DNA from 3 places in the Marinobacter sp. JSM 1782161 genome. Region 2 is predicted to be linked to each of the others. Evidence: predicted binding sites of a transcription regulator. Region 2 holds the regulator's gene; each other region holds the start of a gene.
The links. The regulator sigma-54, encoded in region 2, starts transcription at its own class of promoters, with help from an activator protein. The targets are predictions, from matches to a motif close to ANTGGCATNNANNTTGCTNT.
Positions count from the first base shown of each region.

Region 1: a site for sigma-54 is predicted at 2,496-2,515, ahead of flgB (flagellar basal body rod protein FlgB). Genes of this name have one in related genera too.
Region 3: a site for sigma-54 is predicted at 2,490-2,509, ahead of GQB00_RS22090 (flagellar hook-length control protein FliK). Genes of this name have one in related genera too.

Region 1 is NZ_WSSA01000002.1:359,802-364,558, reverse strand. It holds gene GQB00_RS01620 (flagellar hook protein FlgE) at 1-821, opposite strand, end outside; gene GQB00_RS01615 (flagellar hook assembly protein FlgD) at 869-1,546, opposite strand; gene flgC (flagellar basal body rod protein FlgC) at 1,569-2,021, opposite strand; gene flgB (flagellar basal body rod protein FlgB) at 2,049-2,450, opposite strand; gene GQB00_RS01600 (nitroreductase) at 2,636-3,193, opposite strand; gene GQB00_RS01595 (Mpo1-like protein) at 3,478-3,789, shown strand; gene GQB00_RS01590 (adenylate/guanylate cyclase domain-containing protein) at 3,831-4,757, shown strand, end outside.
Region 2 is NZ_WSSA01000002.1:1,175,591-1,180,347, forward strand. It holds gene kdsC (3-deoxy-manno-octulosonate-8-phosphatase KdsC) at 1-234, shown strand, start outside; gene lptC (LPS export ABC transporter periplasmic protein LptC) at 237-827, shown strand; gene lptA (lipopolysaccharide transport periplasmic protein LptA) at 805-1,356, shown strand; gene lptB (LPS export ABC transporter ATP-binding protein) at 1,356-2,081, shown strand; gene GQB00_RS05190 (RNA polymerase factor sigma-54) at 2,347-3,861, shown strand; gene hpf (ribosome hibernation promoting factor) at 3,973-4,281, shown strand; gene ptsN (PTS IIA-like nitrogen regulatory protein PtsN) at 4,312-4,757, shown strand, end outside.
Region 3 is NZ_WSSA01000003.1:89,267-94,023, forward strand. It holds gene fliM (flagellar motor switch protein FliM) at 1-381, opposite strand, end outside; gene GQB00_RS13130 (flagellar basal body-associated FliL family protein) at 439-936, opposite strand; gene GQB00_RS22090 (flagellar hook-length control protein FliK) at 1,096-2,385, opposite strand; gene GQB00_RS13140 (Hpt domain-containing protein) at 2,615-2,962, opposite strand; gene GQB00_RS13145 (SpoIIE family protein phosphatase) at 3,103-4,757, opposite strand, start outside.

The DNA of each region.
Region 1 (4,757 bases), 820 kb from region 2:
GCCAGCTGTTGCAGACGCTCGGCCGTGGTCAGGGTGTTGCCGGAGCTGTCGGTGTCGGCCACAGTGAAGTCCACGCCTTCCAGGGAAAAGATGTCGTCGGCCTGGATGGACGAGCCGTCCAGCAGCACCTCGGTGCGGCCCGAGGCGCTGACATCCTCCTCCTGACTCAGGGCGTTGGCGATCTCCCGCGCGGAGCTGTCGGCGGCTACCGAGACATCGCGCGTGGAGCCGTCCGGATAGGTAATGGTAAAAGTCTGTGCCCCGGTGCTGGCGTTGGGCGCGAAGTCCCGACTGGTGACGCGGGTGCCGCTTTCAGCCAGGACGCTTTCGCGGGAATCCAGGTTCAGCTCCGACTCGACGCCGGTGGTCCGGCGCGGTGAGAGGTTATCGCTGTCGATGAACAGATCACCGCGGACGCCGGACAGGTTGCCCTCGTCATCGGCCTGGAAGCCCTGCACGCGCATGCCCTGGTTGTTCACCACATAGCCTTCGCGGTCGATGCTGAACTGACCGGCGCGGCTGTAGCGGACTTCGCCGTTGTTATTCAGTATAAAGAAGCCGTCGCCGTCGATGGCCATGTCCAGGCCATTGTCAGTGAAGCTGACATTGCCCTGACCAAAGGACTGCTTGATGTCCTGCACGCGCACCCCGTCGCCAATGGCGTTGGTGCCGCCGGACAGGAAACCGCTGGCGTAGAGGTCACCGAACTGGACCTCGCTGCCCTTGAAACCGACGGTGCTGGCATTGGCAATGTTATTGCCGGTGACATCCAGATCCACGGACGCGGCCCGCAAGCCACTGAGACCGATATTGAACGCCATACTTCACCTCATCCTTAAATCTGTTTACGGAGCCTTTAGCGGACTCTTCAGTTAATCTGCTGCACGTCGGACAGGGCTACCGAGCCCATGCCGGCAAGATTGAGCGTGACATCGCCGCTGCTGGCCAGGGAGACGCTGTCAACGTTGGCACTGAGCATCGTGCTGAGCTGCTCGGAGCCACCGGTGTAACTGCCATGGGCCTGGAGCACGTAGGTGCCCTCCGGCAGATCATTGCCGTCCGCGTCCTTGCCATCCCAGGTAAACGACTTCTGTCCTTCGGACGCCGCCCCCAGGTCGATCTGGCGCACCAGCTCACCGGACGAATCCAGCACGTCGAGACGCAGGCTGGAGGTCGACGCCGGCACCTGCACGGCCCCCTCTACCTCACCGGAAGCGCCGAGGATGGCGGTCTGGGACGGGACCATCACCGTGCGGCCAACCATGGCCGAAGCCTGCAACGCCTGGGTGGAACGGAACTGGCCGGCCAGGTCCTGCACGCTGTCCGATACCCCCTGCATTTCCTCCAGCGAGCTGAACTGCGCCAGCTGTGCCAGGAAGTCGCCGTTTTCCTGGGGCTTGAGGGGGTTCTGGTTATTGAGCTGGGCGATCATCAGCTCCATGAATTCGTTCTTGCCAAGCTCGTCGGAGGATGACGTGCCGCTGGCGGTCTGGGTCCGGTACTGACTCAGTACATCGGTAGCGGAGGTGCTGTTAACGGTGCTCATGCTCTACTCCTTACTGAGTCGATTACTGGCCGAGAGTGAGGATGCGCTGCATCATCGACTTGGCCGTGTTCATCACGTCCACATTCATTTCGAAGCTCCGCGAGGAGGACATCATGTCCGCCATTTCCTCCACCACGTTCACGTTCGGGTAGTAGACGTAGCCGTCCTCGTTCGCCGCGGGGTGGTTGGGCTCGTAACGCATCTGCAGCTCGGCGTCGCTTTCCACCACACCGTCCACCTTGACGCCGGCCGACGCGGCGCCATTGCTGCCCTGGCTCCAGCCGGTACCAAAATCGCCCTGGGACATCATGTCCTGCTGAATGGCGGAGAAAACCGGCTTACGCGCCCGGTAGGTGGTATCGGTGCTGGAGCTGGCGGTTTCGGCGTTGGCGATGTTCGACGCCGTGGTATTCAGCCGCAGGGACTGGGCTGTCATACCGGAGCCGGCAATATCAAAGATGTTTCCAAGTGACATGACGCGTGTCCTCTACCCTGCGGTCCTTTATTCGCCCTTGATGGCCTTGGTCAGGCCCTGGAATTTGCTGTTGAGAAACTGGAAGCTGGCCTGGTAATCCATGGCGTTGCGCATGAACCGGGACTCTTCCTGCTGTGCATCCACCGTATTGCCGTCCAGGGAAGGCTGGTACGGGTTGCGATACATCAGCGCGGCGCGCTCGGTCATGGCCGCTTGCGGATCGATGTGGCCGCTGCTGGTACGCTCCAGCGGCAGCGACGAGGCCTGCGACTGGGCATTACCCAGCGCCGCCTTGAAATCGATGTCGCGCGCCTTGAAGCCCGGGGTATCCGCGTTGGCCAGGTTATTGGCCAGCACTTCGGCACGTTGAACCCGTACGTTCAGCGCTTTCTCGTGAATGCCCAGGGCGTTTGCAAAACTGATGGCCATGCCGTCTCTCTCCGGAGGATTGCCGCATATCGCTTTGGATAAGACAAAGCAACAGCAATGCCAGTTTACGGAAACCCCTGAAAACAGAGGGTTGGAGAGGAATAAGCGGTTTGCGGAATGAAGGCGGGACGGGGAAAGCGGCAAGGACTTTCCCCCGGAGTTTCCCCTGCGGCGGCGGCCCCTCTCTAGACGGGCCAGCGGGACGCGAAGGTGGCCGGCTGCGGCCGCTCCATCTGCGGCTTGCGCAGGGCCGGCGTTCCCACATAGAGGAAACCGGCGATCGATTCGTTCTCTGCCAGCCCGAGGCCCTCGTGGACACGCCGGTCATAGGCCACCGGTCCGGTGCGCCACATTCCGGAAAAGCCACGCGCTTCCAGGGCCAAAAGCATATAAGCCATACCGCAGCCGGTGGAAACGGACTCCTCGATGGCCGGCACCTTGGGATGCGATTGATGACGGGTGATGCCGACCAGGATCATCGGCGCGCGTAACGGCATCTTGCGCAGCTTTTCCTCGCTGGGCGCGGCCGGGTCCTCCGGGTTGGCGATCCGCGCGAACACCTCACCCAGGGCCGAGCGTCCTTCACCCTCCACCACCAGGTAACGCCAGGGACGCAGCAACGCGTGATCCGGCGCCCGGGCAGCGCAGGCGAACAGATCTTCGAGCACCTCCGGGTCTGGAGCGGGTGCCTGCAGTTGGGGCTCCGACGTGCGGCTGAGGATCGCATTCACGGTATCAGTCATAGTTGATTCCCGGGTTCATCAAAACGGTTGCGTGGTCATGCCAACGCCGATGCGGCTGACCGGAACGGAGCTGCAGCCCTGGAGCCGCCACGCTGACGCCGCCACGCTGACGCCGCCAAAACAGAATCGACGCAGATCACGTTGCAATTGTGACATTTCACCAATACTGCTAACCTTTTTCCGACAGGTCACACCGCTCGACGTCTGGCAGTCCGGCTTCGCTGGACGGGCGCCATCGACCTTTCGGATACCACACTATAACAACAAGTTGACGGCGGAAAGCCATGACAGAACAACGCCATTTTGATCGTTTTGCCGATTTCTACCCTTTCTATCTGGAAGAGCACAGCGATCCCACCTGTCGCCGCCTGCATTACCTGGGCAGCGTCCTGGTGATTGCCGTCCTGCTCTACGCCATCACCACCGGGCAATGGCTCTACCTGCTGCTGGTGCCGGTGCTGGGGTACGGGTTTGCCTGGGTCGGCCACTTCGTGTTCGAAAAGAATCGTCCGGCCACGTTCAAGCATCCGCTCTACAGCCTGATGGGTGATTGGGTAATGCTCAAGGACATGCTCACGGGCCGCATCCGGTTCTAGCGCCTTCAGTCGATCAGCGAACCAACCCGACGGGATACCCGATGATGAACGCTCCCCTGGCCAGCGGAAAATCACTGCTGCTTGAGGCACAGAGCAAGCCGGTCGCCATCCCCCCGATGCCGGATTACAACGGCCGGGTGCTGGCCTACACCGGTGCGGCCGCCATCATTTTCACCGGCCTGCTCACCGACCACTTTCCGGACTGGCTGATCTGGCTGGTGCCCGCCGCGCTGCTCTGGCCCCACACCGTCCACTTCCTGACCCATCAGACCCGACTGCGCCATTCCAACCGCATCCGTCAGAAAATGCTGCTGCTCGACTGCCTGCTGGGAGGCGCGTTCACCGGCGTGATCGGGCTGGTCGCGGTGCCGTCGCTGGCGGTGCTGATGATGCTGATGTTCAGCGCCATGCTGGTCGGTGGCCTGCGCCAGTGGTTCTTCGGAACCTTGCTGTTCGCCGGTGCCGCGGCCGTGGGCCTGACCTGCCGCGGCATGTCGGTATCGCTGCAGGCGCCGCTGGCGCTCAGCCTGGTCGCCCTGCTGGCGACCGCCCTGTACATCTGCATCACCGCCTATTACGCCCACCAGCAGGCGCGCGCCCTGATGACCGCCAAATCCCAGATCCAGTATCAGCGGGAGCAGTCCATCGCGTTATCCCACAAGCTCTCCAAGTACCTCTCGCCGCAGGTCTGGCAATCCATTTTTACCGGCGAGCGGGACGTGCGCCTGGAAACCCAGCGCAAGAAGCTGTCGATCTTCTTCTCGGACATCAAGGGCTTCACCGAGCTGTCCGAGGAAATGGAACCGGAAGCCCTGACCGAGCTGCTCAACCACTACTTCAACGAAATGTCCCAGGTGGCCCTGAAATACGGCGGCACCATCGACAAGTTCGTCGGCGACTCCATCATGATCTTCTTCGGTGATCCCACCAGCCGTGGGCCACGCGAAGACGCCCTGGCCTGCGTGTCC
Region 2 (4,757 bases):
TCCGCCAGCGAGGCCGCCTATATCGGCGATGATCTGCCCGACCTGGGCGCCATCATGCACGCCGGTCTGGGCATTGCCGTCCCCAACGGCCACTGGTATGTCCGCGAACAGGCCGATTACTGCACTGAAACCGGTGGCGGCGAAGGTGCCGTGCGTGAAATCTGCGACCTGATCCTGCAGGCCCAGAACAAACTGGCGGAAATGCACCAGACCTACCACGCCGACGGACACTGATCATGCTCAGCCGCCTTAACCAGATCCGCCTGCGCTACGTCGCCATCGCCGTACTGGCCGCCGTGCTGATCGATCTGCTCTGGCAAAGCGACGAAAAATCCCCGGACAACACCGCCGAGCAGCTGCGCGGACCGGACGAGCCCGACAGTTTCGTGGTGAACGGCGCTTACCAGGCCTACGACGAGGAAGGCCATGTCAGCGTTACCATCACCAGCCCGCGCATCGAACAGTTCGACGAGCAGAATCGAGCCCACATGCAGGAGCCGCGCGCCACGCTGATCGATGCCGAGTCAGGCATCCCCTGGAAGGTGTCAGCCGAGGAAGGCAACTACCGCCTGGAGCGCGACGTCATCGACCTGACCGGCAACGTGGTCATCAGCCGGATCCTGGAATCCGGCAAGCAAGGCAAGCTGGAAACCCCCCATCTTACGCTGGATAACGATAAACGCATTGTGCACACTGACGCCCCGGTGATCCTGACCGACGCCCGGGGCGTGACCCGCGCCACGGGCATGAAAGCCTGGATCGACAAACGGATCGTCAAACTGCAATCACAGGTGGAAGGACAGTATGAGTTGCCATCAGCGCAGTAAACGCGCGCCCCTGCGCCGCCTTCTGGGCGCCGCGCTCCTGGCGCTGGCCGCAAACGCCCAGGCTTTTGACCTGAATTCGGACAGCCCGATCAAGGTATCGGCGGACAATGCCCGACTCGACGACGCCAAGGGTACGGCGGTCTACACCGGCGGTGTGGTCGTGCGCCAGGACGCCACCGAGCTGACCGCGGACCGGGTCGTCCTCTACCGCAGCCAGGGCGCGCTGAACCGCATCGAAGCCTACGGCAAGCCGGCGCACTACATACAGCCGCAACAGGGCGAAACACCGAAAACCGACGCCGAAGCACTGACCATCATCTACGCCGCCGGCGAGAACCGGCTGACCTTTGAGGAAAAAGCCGTCATCCGCCAGAACGGCAACGTCTTCAAGGGCGAACGCATCGACTACGACACGGCCAGGCGCGTCGTCACCGCCGGCGGTGGCAGCAAGTCCGATGGTGGCGATGGACGCGTGGAAATGGTTATCCAGCCACGCCAGGGCAGCGGAACCTCGGAGGCCGGTAACTGATGGCCATACTGCGTGCGAGCAATCTGGCGAAGAGCTACAAGCAGATTAAAGTGGTCAAAGACGTCTCACTGGAAATCCGCAGCGGGGAAATCGTCGGCCTGCTGGGCCCCAACGGCGCCGGCAAGACCACCTGTTTCTACATGATCGTGGGCCTGGTCAAGGCGGACAACGGCCGGGTCAGCATCGATGAGAAAGACATCACACCCCTGCCCATGCACGGCCGGGCCCGTTCCGGCATCGGCTATCTGCCCCAGGAAGCCTCGGTGTTCCGCAAGCTCAGTGTGCGCGACAACATCATGGCGATTCTGGAAACGCGCAAGGGCCTGTCCCGGGCGGAGCGTGATGAAAGGCTGGAAAACCTGCTGGAAGAGTTTCACATCACGCATATCCGGGACAGCCTGGGCATGGCGCTGTCGGGCGGGGAACGCCGGCGCGTGGAGATCGCCCGGGCGCTGGCGATGGAGCCGGCCTTCATCCTGCTGGACGAGCCCTTTGCCGGCGTCGACCCGATCTCGGTAAGCGACATCAAGCAGATCATCCGCCATCTGCGCGACAAGGGCATCGGTGTGCTGATCACCGACCATAACGTGCGCGAAACCCTGGATATCTGCGAGAACGCCTACATCGTCAGCGGCGGCCATATTATCGCATCCGGACAGTCTGAGGAGATCCTGGCCAACCAGCAGGTCAAGGAAGTCTACCTGGGCAACGAATTCCATATGTGAGCCCGTCAATCGGGTATGGGTATCGCAGTGGGCGCCAAAACGCTAAACTCGAAACAGGGTCGGCAAACCTCTCGGGGCATATCCGCCGACCAAGACATTGTCATCGGGACACCCATAGCAGTAAACTTCGGCAAAGAATTTGCTTGGCAAGCCGGACCGACCTCTGACACGAGCGTTTTCAAGGTCCGGAGACATCCGGACAGGTCTTGCCCAGGCGCAATAACTCAGTCGATGGCCACAGGGTGACGGGACTAAATCAATGGTAATGAAAGCTTCGCTTCAGCTGAAGCTGGGTCAACAGCTCACCATGACACCCCAGTTGCAACAGGCAATCCGCCTGCTGCAACTTTCCACGCTGGACTTACAACAGGAAATCCAGCAAGCGCTCGAATCCAACCCCATGCTGGAAACCTCGGAAGAGGAAGACGGCGCCGCGGATAGTGAGAGCGACGGCGAGGACGCGTCCGCTGACGGCAAGGGCGAGGACAGCAACGACACCGCACAGGACGACGATAGCTGGGACGAGCCGGCCGAACCCGACTGGAACACCGAGACCAACCAGGAAATCCCCGATGACCTGCCGGTCGACACCGCCTGGGACGACATCTACCAGTCCGCCCCGGCACCGGCAGCACGCAGCGAAGAAGACGACGACACCGACTTCGAATCACGCAACTCCCCCGCCGAGACCCTGCAGGACCACCTGCTCTGGCAGCTCAACCTCACCCCCATGGGCGAGCGCGACCGCGCCATTGCTCACGCCCTGCTCGACTCGGTGGACCCGCGCGGCTACCTGATCTCGACACTGGAAGACATCCACGCCGGGCTGGTCGACGACAGCGAGGAAGATCCGCTGGAACTGGACGAGGTCGAGGCCGTACTGCGCCGCCTGCAACACTTCGACCCGCCGGGCGTGTTCGCACGGGACCTGCAGGAGTGCCTCCTGATCCAGCTCAACCAGCTGCCACCGGAGACGCCCTGGCTGCCCCAGGCACGCCTGGTGATCAGCCACTACATCAACCTGCTGGGTAATCGCGATTACGCCCAGTTGCTTCGCCGCAGCCGCCTCAGCGAAGAGCAGCTGAAGTGCGTGCTGGCGCTGATCCAGACGCTCAACCCGCGGCCGGGCGACTCTCTCGACCAGGCCGAGCCGGATTACGTGGTGCCGGATGTGGTGGTGTCCAAGCAGAAGGGCCGCTGGCGCGTCGAACTCAATCCCGAAATTGCCCCGCGCATCCGGGTCAATGCCGGCTACGCGGCGCTGATCCGCCGGGCCGACAACAGTGCCGACAACACCTACCTGCGCGATCAGTTGCAGGAGGCCAAATGGTTCATCAAGAGTCTGCAGAGTCGCAACGAGACCCTGCTGAAAGTCGCCACCCGGATCGTTGAACATCAGCAGGGATTTCTGGATCATGGCGAGGAAGCCATGAAGCCGTTGATCCTTTCGGACATTGCCCAGGCAGTGAGCATGCATGAATCGACCATTTCCCGGGTCACCACCCAGAAATACATGCATACGCCGCGCGGTATCTTCGAGCTGAAGTACTTTTTCTCCAGTCATGTGAGCACGAACGAGGGCGGTGAATGTTCCTCCACGGCAATTCGTGCCATGATCAAGAAACTGGTCGCCGCCGAAACCCCGAAGAAACCCCTCAGCGACAGCAAGATTGCAGCGCTGCTCGGGGACCAGGGCATCAAGGTGGCACGACGGACGGTCGCCAAGTATCGCGAGGCGATGCACATTCCGCCGTCCAACGAACGCAAGAGACTGGTCTGAGACGCAAGCGCCCAGGGCCAGCCAGAGTCGGTTTTCAAACGTCGCTGAGTGCGACGGGCTCAACGTCGGGAGCTTCTCTGCTCCCGGCCATATCGACAACAGGAGAAGCCTATGCAACTCAATATGTCAGGTCACCATGTCGAATTGACTCCCGCTCTGAAAGACTATGTCTCCGGCAAGTTTGAAAAACTCGAACGCCATTTCGACCACATCAGCAACTGTCAGGTGACCCTGTCCGTGGAGAAGCTGCGCCAGACGGCCGAAGCCACACTCCACGTCATTGGTGGTGAAATCCACGCAAAGGCTGAAAACGAAGATATGTACGCGGCCATTGACGGCCTGCTCGACAAACTTGATCGGCAGATCCTCAAGCACAAGGAAAAGACCGTTGATCGAATGCACGGTGCTGCCGGCCGCTAGCCGTTCCATCCAAGGGAAAGCATTCCATCCATGACGGAATCACCATTAACCATCCAGTCCATCCTGGTTCCCGAGCTCACCCTCTGTGGTGTGCCGGGAACCAGCAAGAAACGCATCCTTGAGTTGATCGCCGAGCACGTAGCCAAGCGCTACCCCGAGCTCGACGAGACCCAGACCTTCAATAACCTGGTGTCCCGGGAACGGCTGGGCAGCACCGGTATCGGTCAGGGCATTGCCATCCCCCACTGCCGTCTGGACGGCTGCAATCATGTGGTGGGTGCCCTGCTGACCCTGGAGGAAGGGGTTGCGTTCGACGCCATCGACAACCAGCCGGTGGATCTGCTGTTCGTGCTGATCGTCCCCAAGGAGGCGACCAGCGAGCACCTGGAACTGCTGAGCCAGCTGGCCGAGAAGTTCAACGAGCGCAGCTTCTGCGAACGCCTGCGTCAATGCCGGGACGCCGACGAGCTGTTCCG
Region 3 (4,757 bases), on a different contig from region 2:
ATTATCCACCAGCTTGAACACCAGCTTTGCATCGAGGATGAACAGCCCGGTGCCACGCAGCGGCCGCATCTTGACCAGGTTGAGACTGGTGGGGACGTACAGCGTGTGTATGTACTCACCAAACTTCATGATCTGGACACCACCGGTGGAAACGTCGGCGTTGCGGCGCAGCAGGTTGAAGAGACTGATCCGGGTGTAGCGGGCAAAACGCTCGTTGATCATCTCCAGGGTGGGCATGCGCCCACGGACGATACGGTCCTGACTGGAGAGGTCGTAGGACTTGACCCCGGTGTCGTCCGTCTCGTCGTAGGTGTCGATGTCACCATCGTCAACGCCGTGCAGGAGCGCGTCGATTTCGTCTTGTGACAGTAAGTCCTGCATACCTTTAATCCGACCTCACGGGTTCGATCTGTCTGTTGTGATCAAACGGGCTGACGACTATTGCAGCACAAAATTCTCGAACAGGATCTGGTCAACCGGTTCGGCACCTTCCTGTTTCAGGACCTGATTGACGGTCTCCACCCCTTTCTGCAGCAACGCCTCCTTGCCCTCGGGCGTTTGCATCGCCTGGAAATCCTGGGCCCCGAACAGGGTCAGCAAACGGCTGCGAATCAGCGGCATGTGCGTTTGCGCGGCATCGAGTGCGGCCTGGTCGCGGCTCTGCAGGGCCACGAAAATCTGCATGTAGCGCTGTCGGCCCTCGCTGGCAAGCGTGACGATAAAGGGTTTGCTCATGGAATAGTAGTGGCTGGGCTCGAACACTTCGGCGGTTTCCGCCTCGCTATCGGCGTCCGCCTCGGCGCCGTCGTCACCCGATTTCAGGAACCAGAGGGTGCCGGCGACGGACAGGCCCACCGCCAGCAGGATCACCACAACCAGCAGGATGATCAGTTTCAGTTTGCCCTTGCCGCCCGGCTTTTCCGCATTTTCCGCCATAGATGTCCAACAGTCAGTTTATTGTCGTTTCGACCCGCTACCCGGAGGTTTGAGCAATAAGTGAGCCAACCTTTCCCGGAATGCCGCCAGATCATAAACAAAACAGAAGTTTAGCGTCTGGGTCGAAAGACATAAACCGTAGCCTGGTGGAACCACCGGCTAGGCGTACAGATCCACCTCGCCACGCCAACTCAGATCGAGGCTGCCGCCGGCCAGGGTCTGCTCGCCATCTTCCCCCTCAACACTGGACGCAAGCCCGGATCCACCGGATTCGCTTCCGCTGCCATCACCGGCCAGTTGCTGCTGTCCGCCCTGCTGGTCCGGTGTCTCCGCCGAGACCTCGAACCGGTCCAGGTTCAGCCCGTTCTCCTGCAGCATATCACGCAGGCGATGGCCGTTGAGTTCGAGCTGGTCACGAACCGCCGAATGGGTGGCGTGCACGGTGACATGGGCCTGGTCTTGCTGGACCTGGACGCGAACCTCCAGCGGGCCCAGGTCGGGCGGCGTGATGTGAATCTCGGCGGCGGACATGCGCTGGCTGGTCAACCACGCCAGTTTGCCGGCGACCTTCTCACCCCACTCGGCATGCTGCACCGGCAGCTCCACGCTGGTGGAATAGCTCTTCAGTCCGGCCATGGCGTCTCGCCCTTCCAGACCGCGCTGCAGGCTGGTGGCATTATTCTGCAGGTTGCCGGACTGGCTGTCCCCCTGCAGACCAGCCAGTTGACTGGAAAAATCAATCGCCTTGCCGTCGGCGGTCGCGGCCTTGCCCAGCAGGATGCCGGCCTGATCGCCCTTCGCCGTTGTGGTCAGGCCTTCCTTGAGCGCTCCCGCGTCAGAAGCTCCCTGGCCCGCCGCCAGCGCCTTGTCCAGAAGCTGGCTCAGCTTGGGGGTGCCCGGCTGGCCGCCGATGGCAGCCGAGCCCTGGACCGCCGTGGCGGCACTCGGCGCGCCCTTCAGGGCCGTGGCATCGGTGGGCGTACTGAACAGGAAGGGCAGACTGGCCTTGTCGGTGATTTCGGTATCGTCGCCGCTCTCCTGCCGGCTTCCGTCACTCACCTGTTCGGCCGTCCGGGTCTTGTCGGAATCGGCATCACGCCCACGGTCGGAACGATCCGCGGTCTGCGCCTCATCGTCGCGGGCTTTATCGGCCCTGTCGCTGCGTTCGGCGCTGCGGCGGTCTTCAGCTCGAGCGTCTTCAGCGCGTGACTTCTCGGTTTGGCGTTCCGCCTGCTGGTCAGCGCGCTGGCGATCCTCCGCACGCTGGTCCGACAGCCGCCGTTCCTCCGCCTGTTTTTCCTCCAGGCGCTGATCGGCGCGGCGCTGGTCCTCAGCCCGCTGTTCGGCACGTTGCTGCCGCTGCTCGCGGGCCTCTAGACGCGACTGCTCGCGCGCCGATACCTCGTCGAAGGCTTCGGAGGAGGACTCCGAAGCCGCATTATTCTTCACGCTTTCAGTCGAATTTCCGGACGTGGACGAAACGGGTGTCAACACCAATCCAGACATGGCAACCCCTTGCCGCTTTGGCACAAATCAAACGGTTTGGAGGAAGCTCAGCAACAAGGATGCCAATCGCCCAGGCGCCACCCCGGAAAGGACCTTCCTGGAAAGGGCGCCCCTGTAAAGCCCCCTCCTGGAAAGGACGGCCGGGCCCCGCTTGCGCCCGGGGCTCCCTGAATCAGCGGGCCAGCGTATTTTCCAGCAGACCGCGGACCACCGAGAATTCGTCCTCGATGTCGGTCAACACATCGGCCGCGGCATCCAGTCGTCCTTCCTTGCCGGCCATCTCCGCATCGCCACACAGGGCTCCCAGCCGGGGAGCGCCAATGTTGATGCAACTGCCCTTGAAGCTGTGCGCGGACTTGGTAAAGGCATCGGTATTGCGACTGCCCAGGGCCGAGCGCAGCGTGTCGAGGCGCTCGCGGGAGTCGTTCAGGTAGGTCGTTATCAGCACGTCGAACTCGCTTTCCATGACTTCGCGTAGCTCTGCAAGCGCTTCATCGTCCAGATGCGGCTTGTCGTTCATGATCGTCTCCTTGACTGCGACCGCCCGCCGCCAGGCTGGTTTCGCCTCCTGCCTGCGGCAGGGCCGGTGGACGTGCCGTCGCGCGGGCTCCAATTCGGGCATACCGTGCCCGGAAGCCTTGTGGATATCAACCTGTGATGTCAGTCATGGTCGTCCGGGTCAAAGGTCCAGCTGTAAATCGCTTCCACCTCGTTACCGCTGCCCCGGTGCGTCAGTGAGTCGCAGAGTTCCCGCAGCAGGGCCAACCCCCGGCCCGCATAGCCTTTCTGGTCGAGTGTCGACAGTTTTCCCTTATTATAGTTGAAGCCGTCGCCGCTATCCTGGCACACCACCGTCAACTGGCCGCCGTTACGGCCGATCCGATGGGATAACCGGAAACTGATGGCATCGTCCACCACGGTCTTCAGCCGACGGGCCCGCTCAGCGTAATAGCGGCCAAAACCTTCCGGCGAGCTCTTCCAGCTCGACGGCAACTGCAGCACGCCATGCTCCAACGCATTGGTGTAGAGCTCTGCCAGTATCGTGTACACCTCGCCACCGCGCCGCCTCAGGCCCGGCACTTCCATGCAGATGTGCAGCAACAGGGGCAACGGGTTGAACTGGGCCATGGTGTCCCCGCAGACCCGGTATTCGCAGGACCAGTTGGACGGGCCACTCAGGGCCGACTGGGTCACCCGCAGCGGCAATTCCTCCAGCAGGCTGGCCTCGATGACGTCCACCGATACCAGGGTCAGATCGTCCGGCGCGGCCTCGCTGCCGGTGAACTCGCCGATGGCGGATAACACCGTCTGCAACACCGGCGTCTCCAGAGGCGTCTGTTCCACCACCTGGCGCAGGCGATCCTCGCCGAACATCTCGCCGGCGCCGTTGGTCGACTCGGGCACGCCGTCGGTGGTGAAGAAGATGGTGTCGTCGACTTCCACCTTGAGCCGGCTGACCTCGGTGCTGAAGCGCTCGGCGGCCACCACCCCCAACGGCAGATGACTGGACGGCAGACGCTCCACCGTGCGCCCGCCCCGCAACAGGAAGCCGCAAGGCAGACCGCCGTTCCAGATGGTCAGGTTACCCAGGTGGGCATCCAGCTCGATGAACGCGGCGCAGCAGAACATGTCCGTGGGCAGGATGCGCCAGAGCTTCTGGTTGATTTCCCGCAGGATGTCACCGCAGGCAAAGCCCTTGCTGGTCATGCCGTAGAAGATCTCGGCCACGGGCATGGCGCCGATGGCCGCCGGCAGCCCATGCCCGGTGAAGTCGCCGATCAACACGTTCATGCCACCGGACGGCCGCGGACAGGCGAACAGGATGTCGCCGTTGAACACGGACATGGGCGACGCGTGGTAACGGATGTTGGGTGCGTCCAGGCAGCCGGTGTGGGCGACGTTGTCAAAAACCCGCCGGGCGATGTTCTGTTCCTTGATCAACTGCTCGTTGCGGGCGCGGATCAGGTCGCGTTGCTGGGTCAGAGTGTTGTGCATCACCCGCATACGGTTGAAGGCGTTGATCTTGGCTTCGATGATGATGCGGTTGTAGGGCTTGGACAGGAAATCGTCGCCGCCGGCTTCCAGGCAGCGCGCCAGGGCGTCGGCGTCGGACAGGGAGGTCAGGAAGATAATCGGCACCAGGGCCTCGCCGGCCAGGCTCTTGATGTGGCGGGTTGCCTCCATGCCATCCATGCGCGGCATCATGACGTCCAGCAGGACGATCTGAGGCTCGAAGGTGCGAAACGCCTCGACCGCTTCCATCCCGTCGGCGACCGTCATCACCTCATGCCCCAGGCGTCGCACCATGGTGCTGA